One region of the Arthrobacter sp. NPDC080082 genome, then DNA from elsewhere that is predicted to be linked to it. Evidence: riboswitches for the same ligand, from Rfam matches in the RefSeq annotation. Region 1 holds a riboswitch; the other holds the start of a gene.
The links. A riboswitch is a leader RNA that binds a small molecule or an ion and turns the genes downstream of it on or off. The one in region 1 is predicted to bind S-adenosylmethionine.
Positions count from the first base shown of each region.

Region 2: it holds a riboswitch for S-adenosylmethionine, as region 1 does, so the genes downstream of both, AB0O44_RS04015 (DUF1737 domain-containing protein) here and AB0O44_RS16040 (aminotransferase class V-fold PLP-dependent enzyme) in region 1, are expected to answer to the same signal.

Region 1 covers NZ_JBFBKQ010000009.1:38,790-48,840, forward strand. Annotated here, with positions in the region: gene AB0O44_RS16000 (DUF4097 family beta strand repeat-containing protein) at 1-692, shown strand, start outside; gene AB0O44_RS16005 (PadR family transcriptional regulator) at 692-1,294, shown strand; gene rsrA (mycothiol system anti-sigma-R factor) at 1,575-1,835, opposite strand; gene AB0O44_RS16015 (sigma-70 family RNA polymerase sigma factor) at 1,832-2,656, opposite strand; gene AB0O44_RS16020 (DoxX family protein) at 2,874-3,422, shown strand; gene aroA (3-phosphoshikimate 1-carboxyvinyltransferase) at 3,430-4,851, shown strand; gene AB0O44_RS16030 (ribosome small subunit-dependent GTPase A) at 4,835-5,950, shown strand; gene hisN (histidinol-phosphatase) at 6,041-6,853, shown strand; SAM riboswitch class IV at 6,952-7,065, shown strand; gene AB0O44_RS16040 (aminotransferase class V-fold PLP-dependent enzyme) at 7,100-8,515, shown strand; gene AB0O44_RS16045 (class I SAM-dependent methyltransferase) at 8,571-9,329, shown strand; gene AB0O44_RS16050 (Nramp family divalent metal transporter) at 9,408-10,051, shown strand, end outside.
Region 2 covers NZ_JBFBKQ010000001.1:842,558-852,608, reverse strand. Annotated here, with positions in the region: gene AB0O44_RS04035 (UDP-N-acetylglucosamine 1-carboxyvinyltransferase) at 1-653, shown strand, start outside; gene AB0O44_RS04030 (glutamate--cysteine ligase) at 677-1,825, shown strand; gene AB0O44_RS04025 (O-succinylhomoserine sulfhydrylase) at 1,854-3,065, opposite strand; gene AB0O44_RS04020 (rhodanese-like domain-containing protein) at 3,062-3,469, opposite strand; gene AB0O44_RS04015 (DUF1737 domain-containing protein) at 3,466-3,708, opposite strand; SAM riboswitch class IV at 3,812-3,924, opposite strand; gene AB0O44_RS04010 (PIG-L deacetylase family protein) at 4,391-5,296, shown strand; gene AB0O44_RS04005 (ATP-grasp domain-containing protein) at 5,293-6,237, shown strand; gene AB0O44_RS04000 (glycosyltransferase family 2 protein) at 6,224-7,519, shown strand; gene AB0O44_RS03995 (hypothetical protein) at 7,516-8,595, shown strand; gene AB0O44_RS03990 (hypothetical protein) at 8,753-9,538, shown strand; gene AB0O44_RS03985 (aminodeoxychorismate lyase) at 9,563-10,051, opposite strand, start outside.

The DNA.
Region 1 (10,051 bases):
CCGCGATTGACGGCGACCCGCTGGCCATCAGCCTGACAGACGGCCGGCTGGAGATCCGGCACCAGCTGCACGGACCGCAGGGCTGGTTCAAGAACCTCATGGGGACGGTCAACAACAGCTCCACCAACTCGGTGGTCATCAGCATCGCCCTGCCCGCCGGCGTCGACGTCGAGGCGGGCACGGTCAGCGGCGACGGCATGGTCTCCGGGCTGACCGGCCACACCCGGCTCAACACCGTCTCCGGCTCCGTCCTGGCCGATGGTACCGAGGGCGAGCTCGGGGTCAACACGGTCAGCGGCGAGGTCATCGCCCGCAACCACCGCGGGGTCCTCACCGCCAAGAGCGTCTCCGGCGAAGTCACCGCCTCCGGCGACTTCAGCAACATCCGCGCCAATACCGTCAGCGGCGACCTCAGCTTCGACCTCTTCGGCTTCACCCAGGACTTCGGCGCCAACTCCGTCTCCGGCGATGTCACGGTCCGGCTCCCCCACGACGTCGGCGTGGACATCATCGCCAAGTCCGCCAGCGGCGCCGTCGTCATCGACAACCAGCAGTACACCCAGCCCGGCGGCAGCGTGCAGACCATCGCCGGCCCGGACGCGAAGCTGATGCTGGTACGGACGAACTCGGTCTCCGGCAAGACCGCGCTCTTCCACCGCCAGCCGGAACCGGGCAGCGAAGCGGGCCTCTGATGCCACCCGTCTTCGCCCACGGCGCGCTCCGGCTCTACCTGCTGGCCCTGCTCGAATCGGGCCCCAAGCATGGCTACGAGCTGATCAAGGCCCTCAGTGACCGCTTTGGCGGCACCTACTCCCCCAGCGCCGGGACGATTTACCCCCGGCTGGGCAAACTCGAGGAAGAGGGGCTGGTGGCCACCAGCACCGAGGGCCGGCGTACGAACTACAGCATCACCGACGCGGGCCGGGTGGAGCTGGACCGACGGCGGGACGAACTCGCCGCGGTGGAAAGCGACATCTCCGCCTCCGTCCGGCGCCTCGCCGACAAGCTGCGCGACGACATCCGGAGCAACATGCAGGGCCTGCGGGCCGACCTGGCCGCGACCGCCGAGGCGGCCCGCGGCGCGGCCCGGGCCGGCACGGCGACGCGCTACTCGCGGGAGGGCGACCTTCGGCTGCGCGAGGCCGAAATGTTGGTGCAGTCCTTCCGCGACGACATCCGGGTGGAACTGCGGCGGCACGCCGGGCAGGAACCCGTCAGCCCGGTCACCCTGGAGACCGTCAGGACGGTTCTGGACCAGGCCCGGATCTCCATCCGGAACTCCCTGGACGGGTGACCGTCCAACCCTGGCGGCAACGCCCGTCCGGTTCGCGGCGGCCCCGCCAATGTGGGAGACTTGAGGGCAGCTCTTTTGAGTACCAAAAATTAAGGAGGCCAGCTATGAGCAAGCGTGCACGTAAACGTCGTGACCGTAAGCGTGGCGGCGCGAACCACGGTAAGCGCCCCAACACCTAAGCCACGGCTTGGATAGACAGCTTTAAAGCCGAAGACCCCGGAAACCATCTGGTTCCGGGGTCTTCTGCTGTCTCGACCGGCTGTTGTTGCCGGCGGCCAGCTCAGGCGTCGGCCGGCTTGTACGAGTGGATGCGGTCGAGGATGGAGTTCTTGAGGTTCTCCGGGGCCGCCTCGGAGCAGGAGCGCTTCACCATGACCCGGATGACGCACTCCAGGTCATACTGCTCGTGGCATTCCGGGCACCCGTCAAGGTGATCCTTGATCTCTGCAATGTCGTCGTGCGTCAGGGCGCCGTCGAGATACTCGTAGATGCGCTGCATCCGGGTCTCTTCGCAGTCGCCCAGTCCCTGGCAGTCGCTCATTTCCTGTTCTCCTGATTGTTGCCTTCGGCCGCGGCGGTCTCGCCTGCGGCCCTGAATCCCCGCTCGGCCGCGTAGTCGGCCAGCATGTCCCGCAACATGCGCCGGCCGCGGTGCAGCCGGGACATGACGGTCCCGATCGGGGTGTTCATGATGTCTGAAATTTCCTTGTACGCGAAGCCTTCGACGTCGGCGAAGTACACCGCCAGCCGGAACTCCTCGGGAATGGACTGCAGCGCCCGCTTCACGTCGGAGTCGGGCAGGTGGTCCAGCGCCTCCGCCTCCGCCGACCGCAGCCCCGTGGAGGTGTGCGATTCAGCGCGGGCCAGCTGCCAGTCCTCGATGGTGTCCGAGTTCGACTGCAGCGGCTCGCGCTGACGCTTGCGGTACAGGTTGATGTACGTGTTCGTCAGGATGCGGTACAGCCAGGCCTTGAGGTTGGTTCCCGGCTTGTACTGGTGGAAGGCGGAGAAGGCTTTGGTGTAAGCCTCCTGCACCAGATCCTCGGCATCCGCGGGGTTCCGGGCCATCCGCATCGCCGCCGAATACAGCTGGTCGACGTACTGCATGGCGTCACGTTCGAAGCGGATGCGCCGCTCCTCCGTGCTCTCGACGTCGGTGTCCAGCGGCGTGCCGCTGCCGTCCACCGCGACGGTTTCGCTGGCGGCGCGCTCGGCCGCAAGGTCCTCGGCGGTGGTGTCCCGGTCCGACGGGGTGGCGGCTGCATCGTTCCCGGCTGCCTGGTGCTTGGCCGCGACGGCCGGATCCATGGTGCTCATTGCCTTCAAGTCTACTGTCACCGCGGGCCTGCCACCGGTTGGGATGGTTCCCGGCGGACCCGCGAAGGCACGGGCCCAGGGGTTGGCGACGTCCGTGTCGGTCCGTTCCGTGGTCTGAACCAGAGTCAAACTTCCACCTCTCCTCGCTTATTGAGGCACTACCTGCACAACCGCCGTCGGCGGGCAAATATTCCGCAAAAGTGCAAGACTAGAACCGGTTCCCCGCAGAACACCCGCGGTTCATCCCTCCAGGAGGAAATTCATGTCGCCTGTCCGGTTCTTCGCCCGTCCCATGCTCGCCTCCAGTTTCGTGCTCGCAGGCATGGACAAACTGCGGAACGCGGATGACACGGCCACTCAGCTTTCCCCGCTGTTGAGCCGCGCGGCCGACGCGCTCCCCTTCCAGACCTCCGAGAAGACCCTGGCCCGCGTGATCGGGGGCGCCCAGGTGGGCGCCGGCGCCTGCTTCGCCCTCGGCAAGTTCGCCCGCCTCTCCGCAACGGTCCTGGGCGTCATCTCCGCCCTCAACGCCTACGTCGAGTGGCGCTCCGCAGACATCTCGTCCAAGGAAGGACGCGAGAACCGGCGCAAGCAACTGCTCAAGAACATCACCCTGACCGGCGGCGTGCTCCTGGCCTCGGTCGACACCAACGGCAAGCCGAGCCTGGCCTGGCGCGCAGAGCACCTCGCGGCCGACGCCCGCCGCTCCACCGCCCACCTTGCCGCCGACGCCCGCAAGAGCACCGGCAAGAAGCTGAAGAAGGCCGACAAGGCGGTCCGCAAGGCCGTCGACAACGCCGTCGGAGCCTAGAGCGTCAATGTCTGGTACTGCCCCCGCCGCAGCTGAATCCGTGCCCGCCGGGGGCGGCCCGCACTGGCCCGCGCCCTGTGCCGGCCACCCGGTCGACGCCACCGTCACGGTCCCGGGCTCCAAGTCGCTCACCAACCGCTACCTGGTGCTCGCCGCCCTGGCCGACGGCCCGTCCCGGCTCCGCGCCCCGCTGCATTCGCGGGACTCGGCCCTGATGATCGCGGCACTGCGCCGTCTCGGGGCGACCATCACGGAGGTCCCCGGCGACGGCGCGTTCGGCCCCGACCTCGAGGTGCTGCCGGCTGCCGCCGGGGCGTCCACGGGGTCGGCAGACATCGACTGCGGCCTGGCAGGAACCGTGATGCGGTTCGTCCCGCCGCTAGCCGCCCTCCGGCAGGGCCGGACGGTGTTCGACGGCGATCCCCACGCCCGGCTGCGGCCGATGGGCACCATCATCGAGGCCCTCACCGGCCTCGGCGTCGACGTCGCCGCGCCCGACGGCGGCCCCGCGACGGCCCTCCCCTTCGCCGTCGAGGGCACCGGTGAGGTCCGGGGCGGCCACCTGGTCATCGATGCCAGCGCTTCCTCCCAGTTCGTCTCCGCCCTGCTGCTGGCCGGCGCCCGCTTCACCGAGGGACTGCACCTGGAGCACCGCAGCGCGGCCAACCCCGGCCAGCCCGTCCCAAGCCTCGACCACATCGCGATGACCGTCGCCACGCTCCGGGAGCTCGGCGTCACCGTCGACGACTCCCGCCCCAACCACTGGATCGTCTCCCCCGGCCCCATCCGCGCCTTCGACCGCAGGATCGAGCAGGACCTCTCCAACGCCGGACCGTTCCTCGCCGCGGCCCTCGCCACCCGCGGAACCGTCCGCATCCCCGACTGGCCGGAAGGCACCACGCAGGTCGGCGACCTCTGGCGAGGCATCCTCGCCGCGATGGGCGCGACCGTCAGCCTCGAGGGCGGCACCCTGACCGTCACCGGCGGCCGGTCCATCAGCGGCGGCACCTTCGCCGACACCAGCGAACTCGCCCCCACGGTCGCCGCGCTCTGCGCCCTGGCCGACGGCCCCTCCACCCTGACCGGCATCGCCCACCTGCGCGGGCACGAAACGGACCGGCTCGCCGCCCTCGTCACCGAGATCAACCGGCTGGGCGGCGACGCGGAGGAAACCACCGACGGCCTCGTCATCCGGCCCGCCCCGCTCCACGGCGGGGTGGTCCGCAGCTACGCAGACCACCGGATGGCCACCGCCGGCGCCATCCTGGGCCTCGCCGTCCCCGGCGTCGAGGTCGAGGACATCGCCACCACGGCCAAGACCATGCCGGACTTCCCGCAGCTCTGGGCCGCCATGTTGGCCCCGGCCGATGGCACCAGTTCAGACGAGGCCCGTGCAGACAAGGACGCCGCCGGTGGCCCGCAGCACTGACTCCTGGGACGAATCCGACGTCCGGATCCGCCCCAACAAGAAGGGGTCCCGGCCGCGCACCAAGGACCGGCCCAGCCACGACGACGCCGTGACCGGCCGGATCATCACGGTGGACCGCGGCCGCTACACCGCGGTCGTCGCCGAGGGCACCGATGAAGAGCGCACCGTGATCGCCGCGCGTGCCCGCGAACTGCGCCGCAATCCGGTGGTGGCCGGCGACTTCGTCTCCCTCGTCGGCAACGTCAGCGGCGAACCGGACACCCTCGCCCGGCTGGTGAAGATCCAGGACCGGCGCACCCTGCTGCGCCGCAGCGCCGACGACACCGATCCGATCGAGCGGGCCGTGGTGGCCAACGCGGACCAGCTGGTGGTCGTCGTGGCCGCTGCCAACCCGGAGCCCCGCACCGGCTTCATCGACCGCGCGCTGGTGGCCGCCTACGACGCCGGGATCGAGCCACTGCTGCTGATCACCAAGGCCGACATCAAGGACCCGGCCGAGCTGCTGGCGAACTACCGCCACCTCGACCTGCCCGTCATCATCTCCAAGACCGCCGACGCCTCCGCCTCCGGCATCGACGCCCGCTCCGACGACGGCCTCTCCGCCCGGCTGGACGGCCCGGCCGTCGCCGAACTGCACGGCTACCTGGACGGCAGGGTCACCGTCATGCTCGGCCACTCCGGCGTCGGCAAGTCCACCATGGTCAACGCCCTCACGGGGGCGGAGCGGGCCACCGGTGGCGTCAACGCCGTCACGGGCCGCGGCCGCCACACCTCTTCCTCCGCCCTGGCGCTGAAGGTCACGGATGCCCCGGCCGGCAGCTGGATCATCGACACCCCCGGGATCAGGTCCTTCGGGCTGGCCCACGTGGACCCGGACCGCATCCTGCGTTCCTTCCCCGACCTGGCCCCCGGCACCGAGGACTGCGAGCGCGGCTGCAAGCACGACGCCACCGCCGTCAACTGCGGCGTGGACGCGTGGGTCCAGGCCGGCCACGCGGGCCCCTCGGGCCCGGCCCGGCTGGCCTCGCTGCGCCGGCTGCTGGGCACCGACCCGCGGCAGGAGGCCCAGGAGACCAAGGAACTGGGCACCGTCTCCTGACCGTATGTCGCCTCTTCGCCCCGCGGGCGATCCGGCCGTCCGGGACGTGGCCTCCCCGGCCGGAGCGCGTTTAGACGGTAGTTTGGAAGCATGAGCCAACCCGCGTCGAGCTACAACGATGACCTGCGCCTTGCCCACGTCCTGGCGGACTCGGTCGATTCCCAGACCATGAGCCGCTTCAAGGCCCTTGACCTCAAAATCGAGACGAAGCCGGACCTGACGCCGGTCACCGACGCCGACAAGGCCGCCGAGGAGGCCATCCGCGGCCAGCTCTCCCGCTCCCGCCCCCGCGACGCCGTCCTGGGCGAGGAATTCGGCAGCTCGGGCCACGGCTCCCGCCGCTGGATCATCGACCCGATCGACGGCACCAAGAACTTCGTCCGCGGCGTCCCGGTCTGGGCCACCCTGATCGCTCTGGTGGACGAGGGCGAGCCGGTGGTCGGCGTCGTCAGCGCCCCCGCCCTCGGCAAACGCTGGTGGGCCGCCAAGGGCGCCGGCGCCTACACGGGCCGCTCGCTGGCCGCCGCCACCCGGCTGCGGGTTTCGAACGTCTCGGACCTCTCGGATGCCTCCCTCTCCTACTCCAGCCTGGGCGGCTGGAAGCAGCGCGGTAACCTCGACGAATTCCTAGGCCTGACCGAGGAGGTCTGGCGCACCCGCGCCTACGGCGACTTCTGGTCCTACTGCCTGGTGGCCGAGGGCGCCGTCGACATCGCCTGCGAGCCGGAGCTGAACCTCTACGACATGGCCGCCCTGGTCCCGATCGTCACCGAGGCCGGCGGCCGGTTCACCTCCCTTGAAGGCGAGGACGGCCCGTTTGGCGGCAACGCCCTGGCCACGAACTCGATCCTGCACTCCGAGGTCCTCAAGCGGCTCAATCCGAACCTCGACGACCTGCTCTAGAGCGGCGCCTTCCCTAAGGGCCGGTTCCGCGTAACACAGCGCTTCACATTGCCGCGCCCCTTTCCGGGGCGCGGCACTCGTGTCCTAGGCTCGAACCAGGTCACGAGTGCCAGCGCTAAACCCCGGTTTGCTGGCCGGCAACCCTCCTTTCGCGGCGGGGTGCCCCGGGTGACGACCTGGCCGGTCCGGAGCGGACCCGGCAAGCGCGGATCCCCAGCACGCGGGGTCCTTTTCGAGCGAGGTCCCATGTCCACTGCCATTTTTTCGTCCCTAGCGTCCACCTCCACGGCTGTATCCGCCGCGCGCGCCCCGCTGGCCGCCGTGACCGGCGCCGAGATCCAGGCGCCGCTGATCCAGGGCGGCCAGGTCCGCTACGCCAATCTGGACTACGGCGCCTCGGCCCCCGCCCTGTCCGTGGTTTCCGCCTACCTCAACGAGATCCTGCCCTACTACGCCAGCGTCCACCGCGGCGCCGGCTACGCCTCCCAGCTGAGCACCTCGGTGTATGAGAACGCGCGGACCATTGTGCGGGAGTTCGTCGGCGGCCGGCCCGACGACGCGGTCATCTTTACCCGGAACACCACCGATTCGCTGAACCTCCTGGCCGGGTGCCTGCCCACCGCCGGCGGCCGGCACCTGGGCGAGGTCCTGTACCTGGACATCGAACACCACGCGAACCTCCTGCCTTGGCAGGGGGTTCCGCACCGCAGCGTCGTCGCCTCGCCGACCCTCGCCGGGACGCTGGCGCGGCTCCGGGCCGAGCTGGCAACCGGCGGCATCAGCCTCCTCGCGGTCACGGGCGCGTCGAATGTCACCGGCGAGATCCTGCCCGTCCGGGAGCTGGCTGCGCTGGCGCACGAGCACGGGGCGCGGATCGTCGTCGACGCAGCGCAGCTGGCCCCGCACCGCCGCATCGACGTCGCGGCCGACGGCATCGACTACGTCGCCTTCTCGGGGCACAAGCTCTACGCGCCCTTCGGCGCGGGTGTCCTGGTGGGGCGGCCGGACTGGCTCGACGCCGGGACGCCGCATCTGGCCGGCGGCGGCGCCGTCCGCGACGCCCGGCTGGACGCCGTCAGCTGGACCACCGGACCTGCCCGGCACGAGGGCGGCTCCCCCAACGTCCTCGGCGCGGCCGCCCTGGCCCGCGCCACCCAGGCGGTCGCGGCCCTGGACGAAGCATCCTGGCACGGCCACGAGGATGCCATCCGGTCCTTCCTTGCCGACGGCCTGCGGGAGATCGACGGCGTGAGCGAGCACCACATCTTCGAGGAGACCGACCGCGGGGAGGGCCACGGCACCATCGGCGTCGTGAACTTCTCGGTCGCGGGGTACGACGCCGGTCTCGTCGCCGCGTACCTGTCCGCAGAGCACGGGATCGGTGTGCGGGACGGCAGGTTCTGCGCGCATCCGCTGCTCAAGCGGCTGGGCCTGCCCGCCGGGTCGCTGCGGGCCAGCTTCGGCCTGGGCTCCCGGCTCGAGGACGCCGAGCGGCTGCTGGCCGCGCTGCGGACGCTGCGGCGGGACGGCCTGGGCTGGGACTACCTGGTGGATGCCGGGCGCTGGGTACCGGCGAACGACACCCGCAGCTACCCGCACTGGGCGCCCAACACCCCCGGCACCGCCGGGGCGGCCCCCTGCACCCTCGACGGCCCCGAATAGCCGGTTTACGGTAGATTCGACGGGTATCTTCCCGAGCTGCCGAAGGAGAGTTCACGTGGCAGGCGGCGGCCCCAAACTGCATCAGAACCGGCGGAAGGAGCTCGGAGCGAGCTTCCAGGACGGCGGGGAACACTACGACCGGGTGCGGCCCGGCTATCCCGCCGACTCCGCCGACTGGCTCATTCCCGCCGGAGCCCGGGACGCGGCCGACGTCGGGGCGGGGACCGGTAAGTTCACCGCCCTTCTCGTGGCCCGCGGCCTGGCCACGGCCGCCGTCGACCCGTCGGCGGACATGCTGGACCAGCTGCGCGCCGCCCTCCCTGGTGTCCCGGCCACGGTGGGGACCGCCGAACACACAGGCCTCCCGGCGTCTGCGTTCGACCTGGTGACGGTGGCGCAGGCCTGGCACTGGTGCGAGCCGCTGCAGGCCAGCACCGAGGCCGCCCGCATCCTGCGTCCGCACGGGGTGCTCGGGCTAATCTGGAACCAGCTGGACACCTCCGTGCCGTGGGTGCACCGCCTCTCCCGGATCATGCACGCCGGGGACGTCCACAAACCCTCGTTCCGCCCACCGGTCGGCCCGGAGTTCACCGGGCTGGAGAGCCACCTGACCCGGTGGGAGGACCCGGTGACGCCGGAGGAGATCCTGGAGCTAGCCAAGTCCCGCAGCTACTTCCTGCGGGCCGGCGAGGCCACCCGGGCCAAGGTGCTGGCCAACCTCCAGTGGTACCTGTACGAGCACCTCAGTCATGGTCCCGGCGAGACGCTGGCCCTGCCCTACCTCACCAAAAGCTGGCGCGCGATGAAGGTCTGAGCCTATGATTTCGGTATGCCTAACTTTTTTGTTCAGGCATACGGAACTCATTTGACCCACCAGCCGCAGGAGCCTGCAATGTTGCACCTCGCCGAACAGGATCCCGCCGCCGGCGGCCGGAGCCCGGTCCGTGGCAGGAAGGGGCCCCGCCGGGCCCTGCTGGCGCTGCTGGGGCCGGCCTTCGTCGCCGCTATCGCCTATGTGGATCCCGGCAATGTGGCGGCCAACCTTACCGCGGGCGCCGAGTTCGGCTACCTGCTGGTCTGGGTGCTGGTGGTGGCCAATGTCGTCGCCGTCCTGGTTCAGTACCAGTCCGCCAAGCTGGGCATCGTCACCGGTCGCAGCCTGCCGGAACTGCTCGGGGAACGCCTGCGTCCCGGCTGGCGGCGCGCATTCTGGGTCCAGGCCGAAATCGTCGCGGCCGCCACGGACCTGGCCGAAGTGGTCGGCGGCGCCGTGGCCCTCTACCTGCTCTTCGGACTCCCCCTCCCACTGGGCGCCGTCGTCGTCGGCGGCATCTCTATGGCGCTGCTGGCCATGCAAAGCCGGAACCGGCAGCGGCCCTTCGAACTGGTGATCATGGGCCTGCTCGCCATCATCACGGTGGGCTTCCTGGCCGGGCTGTTCATCAGCCCGCCGGACCCGTCAGGGGTCCTCTCCGGCTTGGTCCCCGGGTTCCGCGGCCCGGACACCGTGCTGCTGGCCGCCAGCATGCTGGGCGC
Region 2 (10,051 bases), on a different contig from region 1:
TCGGCCGGCCCGCGGTGGACGTGGACATCGAGTACTTCCCCTCCGAGGACCCGATCGAGGCGATGAGCCTGATCACGGCCGGCATCGTGACCAACTCCGAGGTCACCATCCGCCGCGTGCCGATCGAGTTCATGGAGATCGAGCTGGCCACCCTGGAGCAGATGGGCCAGCGGCTGGAGGTCTCCGCCGAATACGTGGCGCGCAACGGCCGGACCCGGCTGGTGGATGTCACTACCCGGCCCTCCGAGCTGAAGGCGCCCGAGGACAAGATCCACCCCATGCCGTTCCCGGGCCTGAACATCGACAACCTGCCGTTCTTCGCCGTGATCGCCGCCAACGCGCAGGGCCAGACCATGATCCACGACTGGGTCTACGAGAACCGCGCCATCTACCTGACCGAACTGAACCGGCTCGGCGCGCAGGTGCAGCTGCTGGACCCGCACCGGATCTACGTCAACGGCCCCACCAAGTGGCGCGCCGCCGAGGTGGGGTGCCCGCCGGCCCTCCGCCCTGCCGCCTGCCTGCTGCTGGCCATGCTGGCCGCCCGGGGCGTGTCCGAGCTGCGCAACATCTACGTGATCGAGCGCGGGTACGAGGATCTGGCCGAGCGGCTGAACACCATCGGCGCGAAGATCGAGTACTTCCAGGACTAAAGACCCCCGGCGCACAATGGGGTATGCGCACCTTCGGCGTCGAAGAGGAACTGCTGATCGTGGACCCCGTCAGCGGGGTGCCGCTGGCGCTCGCGGACGCCATGCTGCGCGGGCTCGTCCGGGGCCCGGAGACCGGCGAGGGCCATTCCGGCTTCAGTTTCGAGCTCAAGCTCGAACAGATCGAAACCCAGACGCTGCCGTGCCGGGAGCATGACGCCCTGCTGCGGCAGATTCGTCGGGCCCGCCGGACCGCCGACGACGCCGCCCGGGTGCACGGCGCCCGGGTCGCGGCACTGGCCACCTCGCCGCTGGCCGCACCCACCCACACCACCCCCAAACTGCGCTACGCCACGATGCAGCGGCGGTTCGGCCTCACCGTCCAGGAGCAGCTCACCTGCGGGCTGCACGTCCACGCCGCCATCGACTCGCCCGAGGAGGGGGTGGCGGTGCTGGACCGGATCCGGGACAAGCTGGCTGTGCTGATCGCCCTCAGCGCCAACTCCCCGTACTGGAACGGGATGGAAACGGGGTTCGAGAGCTACCGCACCCAAGCCTGGAACCGCTGGCCCGCTGCCGGTCCGACGATGGTCTTCGGCAGCCATGCGGCCTACCGCAGGGTGGTGTCGCGGCTGCTGGACAGCGGCGTGCTCTTCGATGAGGGCATGGTGTACTTCGACGCGCGGCTGGCCCGGAACCATCCCACCGTGGAGATCCGGGTGGCGGACGTGTGCCTGCGCGCGGAGGACGCGGCGCTGCTGGCGGTGCTGGTGCGGGCGCTGGTGGAGACCGCCTCGCGCGAGTGGTACGACGGCGTGGACCCGGCGCCGGTGCCGACCGTGCTCTTGAGGATGGCGGCCTGGCAGGCGAGCAACTGCGGGCTGTCCTCCGAGCTGCTGGACTTCGGGACCTTCCGGCCCCGCCCCGCGGCCGAGGTGGTGAACGCCCTGGTGGACTACCTCGCCCCGGTCCTGGCGGATCAGGGCGAGCTCGGCGTGGTGCGCGCCGGGGTGGCCAGGATCCTGGCGGAGGGCACCGGTGCGGAGCTGCAGCGCCGCGCCGGGCTCGGCGCCGTCGTCGGCGAGGCGGTGCGGACCACGGTCGGCGGGGACGTGCCCGACGCCGGCACCGCTACCGGTCCGCTGCCGGCACTGGCACCCGTCCGCCGGTTCTAGGCCGTACGTTCCACGCCGCCGCCGGGGATTACTGGATCCGCGCCAGCGCCTGGCCAAGGTCCCGGATCAGGTCCTCCGCGTCCTCCAGTCCGACGGAGAGACGCACCACGCCGTCGCTCAACCCGATAGCGGCCCGCCCCTCCGGACCCATGGCCCGGTGCGTGGTGGTGGCCGGGTGCGTGATCAGCGATTTCGAGTCGCCCAGGTTGTTGGAGATGTCGATGATCCGCAGCCCGTCCAGCAGCCCGAAGGCGGCATCCTTGGCGGACCGGCCGGCCGGGGACGCCAGTTCGAAGGTCAGCACGGTCCCGCCGGACTTCATTTGCTTGGCGGCCAGCTCGTGCTGCGGGTGGGAGGCCAGGAGCGGGTACTTCACCCAAGTCACGGCCTGCTGCGCCTCGAGCCACTCTGCCAGCCGCAGCGCCGAGGCGGAGGCGTGGTTGACCCGCAACGACATGGTTTCCAGGCCCTTGGTCAGCACCCAGGCGTTGAAGGCGGACAGCGCGGGTCCGGTGTGGCGCATCAGTTGCCGGACCGGGCCCTCGATGAACTCCTTGCTGCCCAGGATCGCGCCGCCCAGCACCCGGCCCTGGCCGTCGATGTGCTTTGTGCCGGAGTAGACCACCACGTCCGCGCCGAAGTCCGTGCAGCGCTGCAGCAGCGGGGTGGCGAAGACGTTGTCCACCACCACGGTGGCGCCGGCGGCGTGCGCCAGCCCGCTCACGGCGGCGATGTCCACGATCTCCTGCATCGGGTTCGACGGCGACTCGAAGAACACGGCGGTGGCCGGCGTCGAGAGCGCGTCACGCCACTGGTCGAGGTCCGGGCCGTCGACGAAGACGGTCTCCACGCCCCAGCGCGGCAGGATCTCGTTCAGGATCACGAAGCAGGATCCGAACAGGGACCGGGCGGCGACCACCCTGTCACCGGCCCCAAGCAGCGCGCCGAGAGCGGTGAACACCGCGGACATGCCCGACGCCGTCGCGAAGCACGCCTCGGTGCCCTCGAGCAGGCGGAGCCGCTCCTGGAAGGTGGCCACCGAGGGGTTGCCGTAGCGGGAGTAGACGAACCGCTCGTCCTCGCCGGTGAAGGCCCGCTCCGCGGCGGCGGCGGATTCGTAGACGAAGCCGGAGTTGAGGAAGATCGGCTCGGTGGTTTCCTGGAAGCCGGTCCGGTCCAGGCCGCCACGGACGGCCTGGGTGTCCGGGTTCCAGTCCGCGGCCTCGGGATTGAAACTCATGCGGTGCGGGTCCCGTCGGTCGGCAGGCCCACGTTTTTCCAGCCGTTGACGCGGCGGACGCCGGCCTCATCCGGCTGGCCCTCAAAGCCGTCCAGCACGTTGTAGACGGTGAATCCCGCCGCCGTCGCAGCCCCTGCCGCCGCGACGGAGCGGGCCCCGGACCGGCAGAGGAAGAGCAGTTCGGCGTCGGCCGGGACGCGCTGCCGGAGCTCGTCCAGGAAGTCCTCGTTCGGCACGCCGCCGGCCCGGGTCCACTCGATGAATACCGGCTCCGCGGCCGCCCCGCCGGTCACCGGGACGCCGATCTGGGCCCACTCGGCCCGGGTGCGGACGTCCACCAGCACCGCGCCGGACTGCAGCCGTTCCCAGGTTGCCTGCGGGGTCAGGTCCCCGGCGTAGCTCATGCCCCCGCCTGCCCTTCGGATTCCAGCCCTTCGGATTCCAGACCGTCGACGGCGCGGGCCACCGCGGCGTCCGCCTCCGCGACGGCGGCCGGCAGCACCAGTGCCTGCGCCACGATCACCGATGTGCCATTGAAGGTTGCGGCCGGGCTGCCGTGCAGCACATACCCCTCGGCAAGGGCGGCCGAGATCCGCTCGCAGAAGCTGCGGTCGTCTGGGCCGGTCAGCAGCCGGTAGGCCAGCCGCTCCGCGGGCGCTGCGGCCTGCGCGGGAGGGTTGGCCGGGGTGCCGGTTCCGGGGGCGGGGACTGGGGGCGGGGTCGCGTCGGACACGACAAACTCCTTACGTTCACGCTTGCAGCTCGAATGGTCGATTGCCGAGTAGTCACCTGAGGCACCCCGCCGCAAAAGGAGGGTTGCCGACCGGCCAGTCAGGGCTTGGCACCGGTTCTCATTACTCTGCAAAAAACCTAACACCCCGGGGCCCGCGCCCGCGCGTCGGCCCCGTCATGTTCGGTCACGGGAGGCCGTCCGCCGTAGGCCGACCGAGTATCGCGCCCGTCGTGATCGAGTACAAAAAGCCAGTTCCGTCCGCGGTGGCCGAATGCTTTTCGGGTATTGCCTACTCGGGTTTTCCGATAGGGGCGTCACGTTTACTGAAGTGGCAGTCCAAGGTCTCCGCTGGGTCTCCACATACCGCATACGCCTTTTCAGCACCCGCTGCGCGGCCGCTTCCGGCCGTATGCGCAGTGCCGCTGGCGCATGGGTTTTGACGTCTCCGCCGGGATACCGCGGACCGGTTCTTTGACAAGCAATCCTTCCCTCCAGAACCCGGCAGCCTCTGCCGGGCGGGTTGCAGATCCATCATTTTGTCCGGCGCAGCACTGGGGGCGGCCGGCACCTCGAAGAAGAACTGGAAAGATTCATGGTCTCGATTTACGTCTTGATAATCGTCTTGCTGATTGCGCTGCTGGTCGCAGCGGCGGTGGGGAAATCCTGGTTCCACCGCCGGCTGCGCCGTCCCGAACTTCTGCGCCGGATTTCCCTCGCCACCGGCGCGGTGCTGCTGCTGGCCAACGTCGCCGCCTTTGCCCTGGACGCCTCCGAGTTCTGGCAGACCGCCGACCTGACCGCCACCCTGGGCGGACTCACCGCCCTCGCCATCGCGCTGACCGCCCTGCGCACCGGTGGAAGCCCGGCCCGGCAGCCCCGCCGGGTGCTGGCCATCGGCGCCCACCCGGACGACCTGGAGCTGGCCTGCGGCGGAACGCTCGCCAAGTTCGTCGACTCCGGCCACGAGGTGCAGGGGCTGGTGATGAGCGACGGCAAGCGCGGCGGCAACGCCCTGGAGCGGTCGCTGGACGCCCAGCGCGGCGCCACGTTCATGGGCCTGACCGGCATGATCCATCACAACTTCACGGACACCGAGCTGCACCGCCACAGCCAGGAAATGGTGGGCGCCATCGAGCACGCGATCGTGCGCTTCAACCCGGACATCATCCTCACCCACTCCAACCACGACCAGCACCAGGACCACCAGGCGGTGCACCAGGCCACCCTGCGGGCCGCGCGGCAGCACCACTCGATCCTTTGTTACGAGAGCCCCTCGGCCACGCGGGAATTCAACCCCAGCGTCTTCGTGGACATTGACGACTACGTCGACGCCAAGGTCCAGGCGGTGAAGATGCACAGCGACCAGCTGGCCAAGCCGTACATGACGCCCGAACGGGTCCGCGGCATCGCCTCCTTCCGCGGCGGCCAGGCCCGCCGCCGGGTGGCCGAGGCCTATGAACCCGTCCGCCTGCTGAGCACCGAAATGGAGAAGCTGTGAAGCCGCGCGTGCTGGTCACCGGCGTCGGCGGCCCCGCCGGCCGTGCCCTCGCCGCGCAACTGACCGAACGTGGCATCCCGGTCCTCGGCACGGACATCCGCGACCTGGCCGAAGTCTCCGGGGTGCCGGTGGTCCGGGTACCCGCGGCCACGGATCCCGAGCTGGTGTCCGCGCTGCGCCGGCTGGTCGGCGCCGAGGGCATCAACCTCGTGATCCCCACGGTCAGTGAGGAACTGCCCCGCCTGGCCGCCTTCCGGGCCGGCTTTGGCCCGGACGTCCGCGTCATCATCGGGCCGACCGGCGCCGTCGCGCTCGCCGATGACAAGCTCTACACCGCCTGGCAGCTGCATTCTGCCGGCGTTCCGGTTCCCGCCTTCGGGGTTCCCCGGGACTTCCGCTGCGCGGAGGAGGCCATCGAGCTCCTGGGCGGACCCGTCGTCATCAAGCCCCGGGTGTCCCGGGGCGGCCGCGGCGTGACGGTGGTCCGGAGCGGCTCCGACGTCGACTGGGCCGGACTTCCCGGCGGCCTGATCGTCCAGGAATTCATCCCAGGCACCGAGTACGGGCCAATGGTCTTCGGAACCCCGGCGCACAACACCACACCGCCGTTCGCCGTCGTCGTGGAGAAAACCGCGCTCGCGCAGGGCGAGGTCGGCAACGCCCTTAGTACCCGCCGGGTGGAGGCGGGGGAGGCGAACGACGTCGGCAACCTGGCGATGAACGCCGTCCGTGCCCTGTCCCTCACCGGGCCGGTGGACCTCGACGTCCGGCGCCGGGCCGACGGCACCCCGGTGGTGCTCGAAATCAATGCCCGATTCGGGGCGAACAGCCAGCGCGCGCCGGAACTGCTCGACGCCGTCCTCGCCTCGTTCTCCCTCCCGGCCTTCAACCCGGCGTCATTCCGGCAGACGAGGGGAGCGTTCGCCCATGCCCTGGTATGAGAATCTCCTGGCCGGGCTGATGCCCGGCGCCCAGCTGCTGCTGGTGGTGCTCGGCATTCCGGTGCTGGTCTTCGGCCTCCTGAAGCTGCTGGTCCTGCCCCTGGCCCTCTGGTTCCAGGTGCAGGTGACCCGCCGCCGCCGCACCGGCCAGGGGACCCTGCTGAACGAGTGGCCGACCGTCTCGATCATCGTCCCGGCCTATAACGAGGCCACCGTGATCGAGAACTGCGTCCGCTCCATCCAGCTCACCACCTATGACCGGTACGAGGTGGTCCTGGTGGACGACGGGTCCACGGACAACACCCTGGAACTGATGCACGAGCTCGCCGCCGGGGACCCGAGGATCACGGTCCTGACCCAGGAGAACGCCGGTAAGGGCGCCGCGCTGAACCGCGGCCTGAACTACTCGACCGGCGAGGTCCTGATGTTCGTCGACGCCGACGGCATCTTCTCCCGCAGCACGGTCAAGCGGATGCTCCAGGGCTTCACGGACCGCCGGGTGGGCGCCGTCTGCGGCGACGACCGGCCGGTCAACCTCAACCGCGTCCAGACCCGGATGCTCGCGTTCATCAGCCACGTGGGTACCGGCCTGGTCCGGCGGGCACTGACGGTGATCGGCTGCCTGCCGATCGTCTCCGGCAACATCGGCGCGTTCCCGCGCTCGGTCCTGGCCGACGTCGGACCGTTCCGTGAGGACACCGTGGGGGAGGATCTGGAGCTGACCTGGCGGGTGCACCGGGCCGGGTACAACGTGGTGTTCGCGCCGAAGGCCCTGGTCTACGCCGAATCGCCGTCCACGGTGCACGCCCTCTGGCGGCAGCGGGTCCGGTGGGCCCGCGGGCTGCTGCAGACCATGCGGGTGCACAAGGACATGATCGGAAACCTGCGGCGCGGCCGGTTCGGCGCCTACCTGCTGTTCAACACCGTGACCATGGTGGCACTCCCGGTCCTGCAGCTGTTCCTCCTGCTGGACCTGCTGCTGCTGGTGGCCGGCGGCCGGAGCCCGTTGGGCGCCGACGCGTGGGCGGTCCTGGGCTGGCTGGGGCTGGTGGTCACGGCGGTCCTGACCCTGTTCGGGCTCTCCCTCAACCGGGCGTGGCCGGACCTGCGGCACGCCTGGACCCTGCCGCTGGTCCCCTTCTACTCCGTGTTCACCGGCCTGACCATGGCGGCGGCGCTGCTGCAGGAGACCCGCGGCAAGCAGGCGCACTGGAACAAGCTGAAGCGCACCGGAGTGGTCAGCGTCCCGACGGCGGCGGCCGTCACCGAGGTCAGGGTGTGAGGCTGCTGGCCGCAACGCTGGCCATGGCACTGCTGGCCCTGACGGGCTGCTCGACGCCGGTGCCTCCCCGGGCGGAGGCACCGGCGCCGGAGCGCACCGTGGGCGTCGGCTACGAAACCGTGGTCGAGGACCCAGGCGGCCTCCCGGCCCTGGCCAAGCGGCTCGACGAGGTCAACGCCAACAGCGTCACCATCAGCGTGGGCCGGCTGGACTGGACGGCGTTCCGGTGGGACAAGCACCCCGAGATTGAAGCCGCCGGCGGCCGCGACCACGTGGCGGAGGCCATCAAGGCCCTCGGCACCGCGGGCAACGGCAGCAAACGCCGGGTCACGCTCACCATCGACCTGCTGATCCCGGGCTGGATCGCTAAGAACCAGGGCCTGGCCGGAATCAACCTTGACGGCACCCGGTCCAAGGACTTCGCCAGCGTCACCGCCCTGACCACCGGACCCGTGGGCCAGCGGCTGGTGGAGTTCGTCGACGAGGTGACCCGCCGCTACCACCCCGACGCCGTGGCGCTGACCGAGCTGATGTTCGACGACAACACCTACGGCGGGGACGACCGCGACTCCTATATGCGCGCCACCGGCGCGAAGGACTGGCCGCGGACGGCCGACGGCGGGATCGACACCGGGGACGCCAGCATCGGCGCCTGGCGGTCCCAGGCCCTCGCCTCCGTGGTGGCCAAAGCCGCTGCCGCCGCGCACGCCAACGGCGCCAGCCTGGACATGGACGTCCGGGCGCCCTGGCAGGACCCGGCGGGGGACCGGCCGGAAAGCGGGCACGACTACGCCCTGCTGGCCAAGGCGGCGGACCGGCTGGTGCTCTGGAACTACTTCGCGCTCAACGGCAAGGGCCCCGACTACTCCAAGCAACTGGCCGCGGCCATGGCGGCGAGGCCCGGACGGTTCGTCATCTCCACCGGGATGTGGGCCCGCTCCGGGACCGTGTCCGCCGCAGACCTGGAAACCGCGCTCGCCGACTCGGTGGCCGGCGGCGCTAACGCCGTCGCGGTCACCCCCTCGAGCATGCTGGACGACGCCGCGTGGGCGGCCCTGCGCAAGGCGTGGGCATGACACCGGCCGCGGGCTGTCCCGGCGGCCGGCAATGTCGTAGGCTCGCGCACAACACGCACCTCTCCACGCTCATCCACAACGTTGGCATCCGCACCGCAACCATCCGCACTGCACTTATTGGCACCGCACGTATCCGCACAATCCTTTGGGGGACAACATGACCACGCACCGCCTCGTACCTTCCGCACTGATCATCGCCGCGGGCCTGGCCCTGGCCGGGTGCTCCGGCGGCGGTTCCTCCGCCGCCCAATCCACCGCCGCCCAATCCACCGGCTCCCCGGAAACGACGGCGGCCGGATCCCAGGCGACGTCCGCGGCTTCGTCGTCGGCGCCCAGCCCCAGTGCCACCGCCAGCCCCAAGGCCTACACCACCGCCGAACTCGGCACCATCCTGGCCGGCCTGAAGGACGGGGAGGGCCACCCCCTGACGGCGGTCCCGGCAGACCAGCTGGAGACGGGCATCGCGGCGGCCAAGCAGATGATCTCCGCGGCCGTCATCACCCCGCAGGAATGCGCCGCCCTGGTGGACACCAGCGGCCAGATCCCGGCCGGCAGCACTTACACCGGCGGCGTGGCGAAGTCCTCCTCCGGCCAGGCGATGACCACCGTGACCTTGGTGTCCGTCTCGGACCCGTCCGTGCTGTCCAAGGGAGCCGCCGCCGCAAAGGACAACGCCGGCAAGTGCGCCAACTACACCATCGAACTGCAGGGCAAGAAGATCACCGGCAAGACGGAGGTCCTCCCCGTCGAGACCGGCGGGGACGCCTCGTTCGGGTCCCTGACCACGCAGGGGCTGCCGGACGGGCAGGCTACCCAGACCGCCGTCGTCACCGGCATCAAGGGTTCCCTGTCCGTCTCCGCCGTGGCCATCGGCCAGGGCGTGGGTGCGGAGCCGGCCGCCACCCTGGCGAAGATCGTCAGCGACGCCCTGGCCCAGGGCTAAGCGGGAACGCGGACGCCCCGGCTGCTACTGGACGGTGGCGAACAGTTCGTTCAGTTCGGCGGTCAGTTGGCGGCGGACGTCGGCGGTGCCGACTTCCTTGCCGTCGATGTGGTTGACCGGCGCCAGCAGCCGGATGCTGGAGATCAGCCACACGGCGTCGGCGTCGTAGAGGTCCTCCGGCACCAGCGGGCCGTAGCCCAGCTCCCAGCCGGCGGCCTTCGCGGCGGCGAACAGGGCGCCCTGCGAGGTGCCAGGGAGGATGCCGCTGTCCAGTTGCGGGGTGATCAGGCGGCGCACCGTTCGGGTTCCGCCGTCGCCGTCGTCGGCGGTTTCCAGGTGCGCCAGCAGCACGGTCGACGTCGGGCCCTCCAGCACCCGGCCGTCGGAGGACGTGAAGATGACGTCGTCGGCGCCCTGGTGGTGGGCGTAGCGCAGGGCGGCCATGTTCACCGCATAGGAGAGGGTCTTCGCGCCGAGCAGCAGCCACGGCGCGCGTTCTGCCACCTCGCTGTC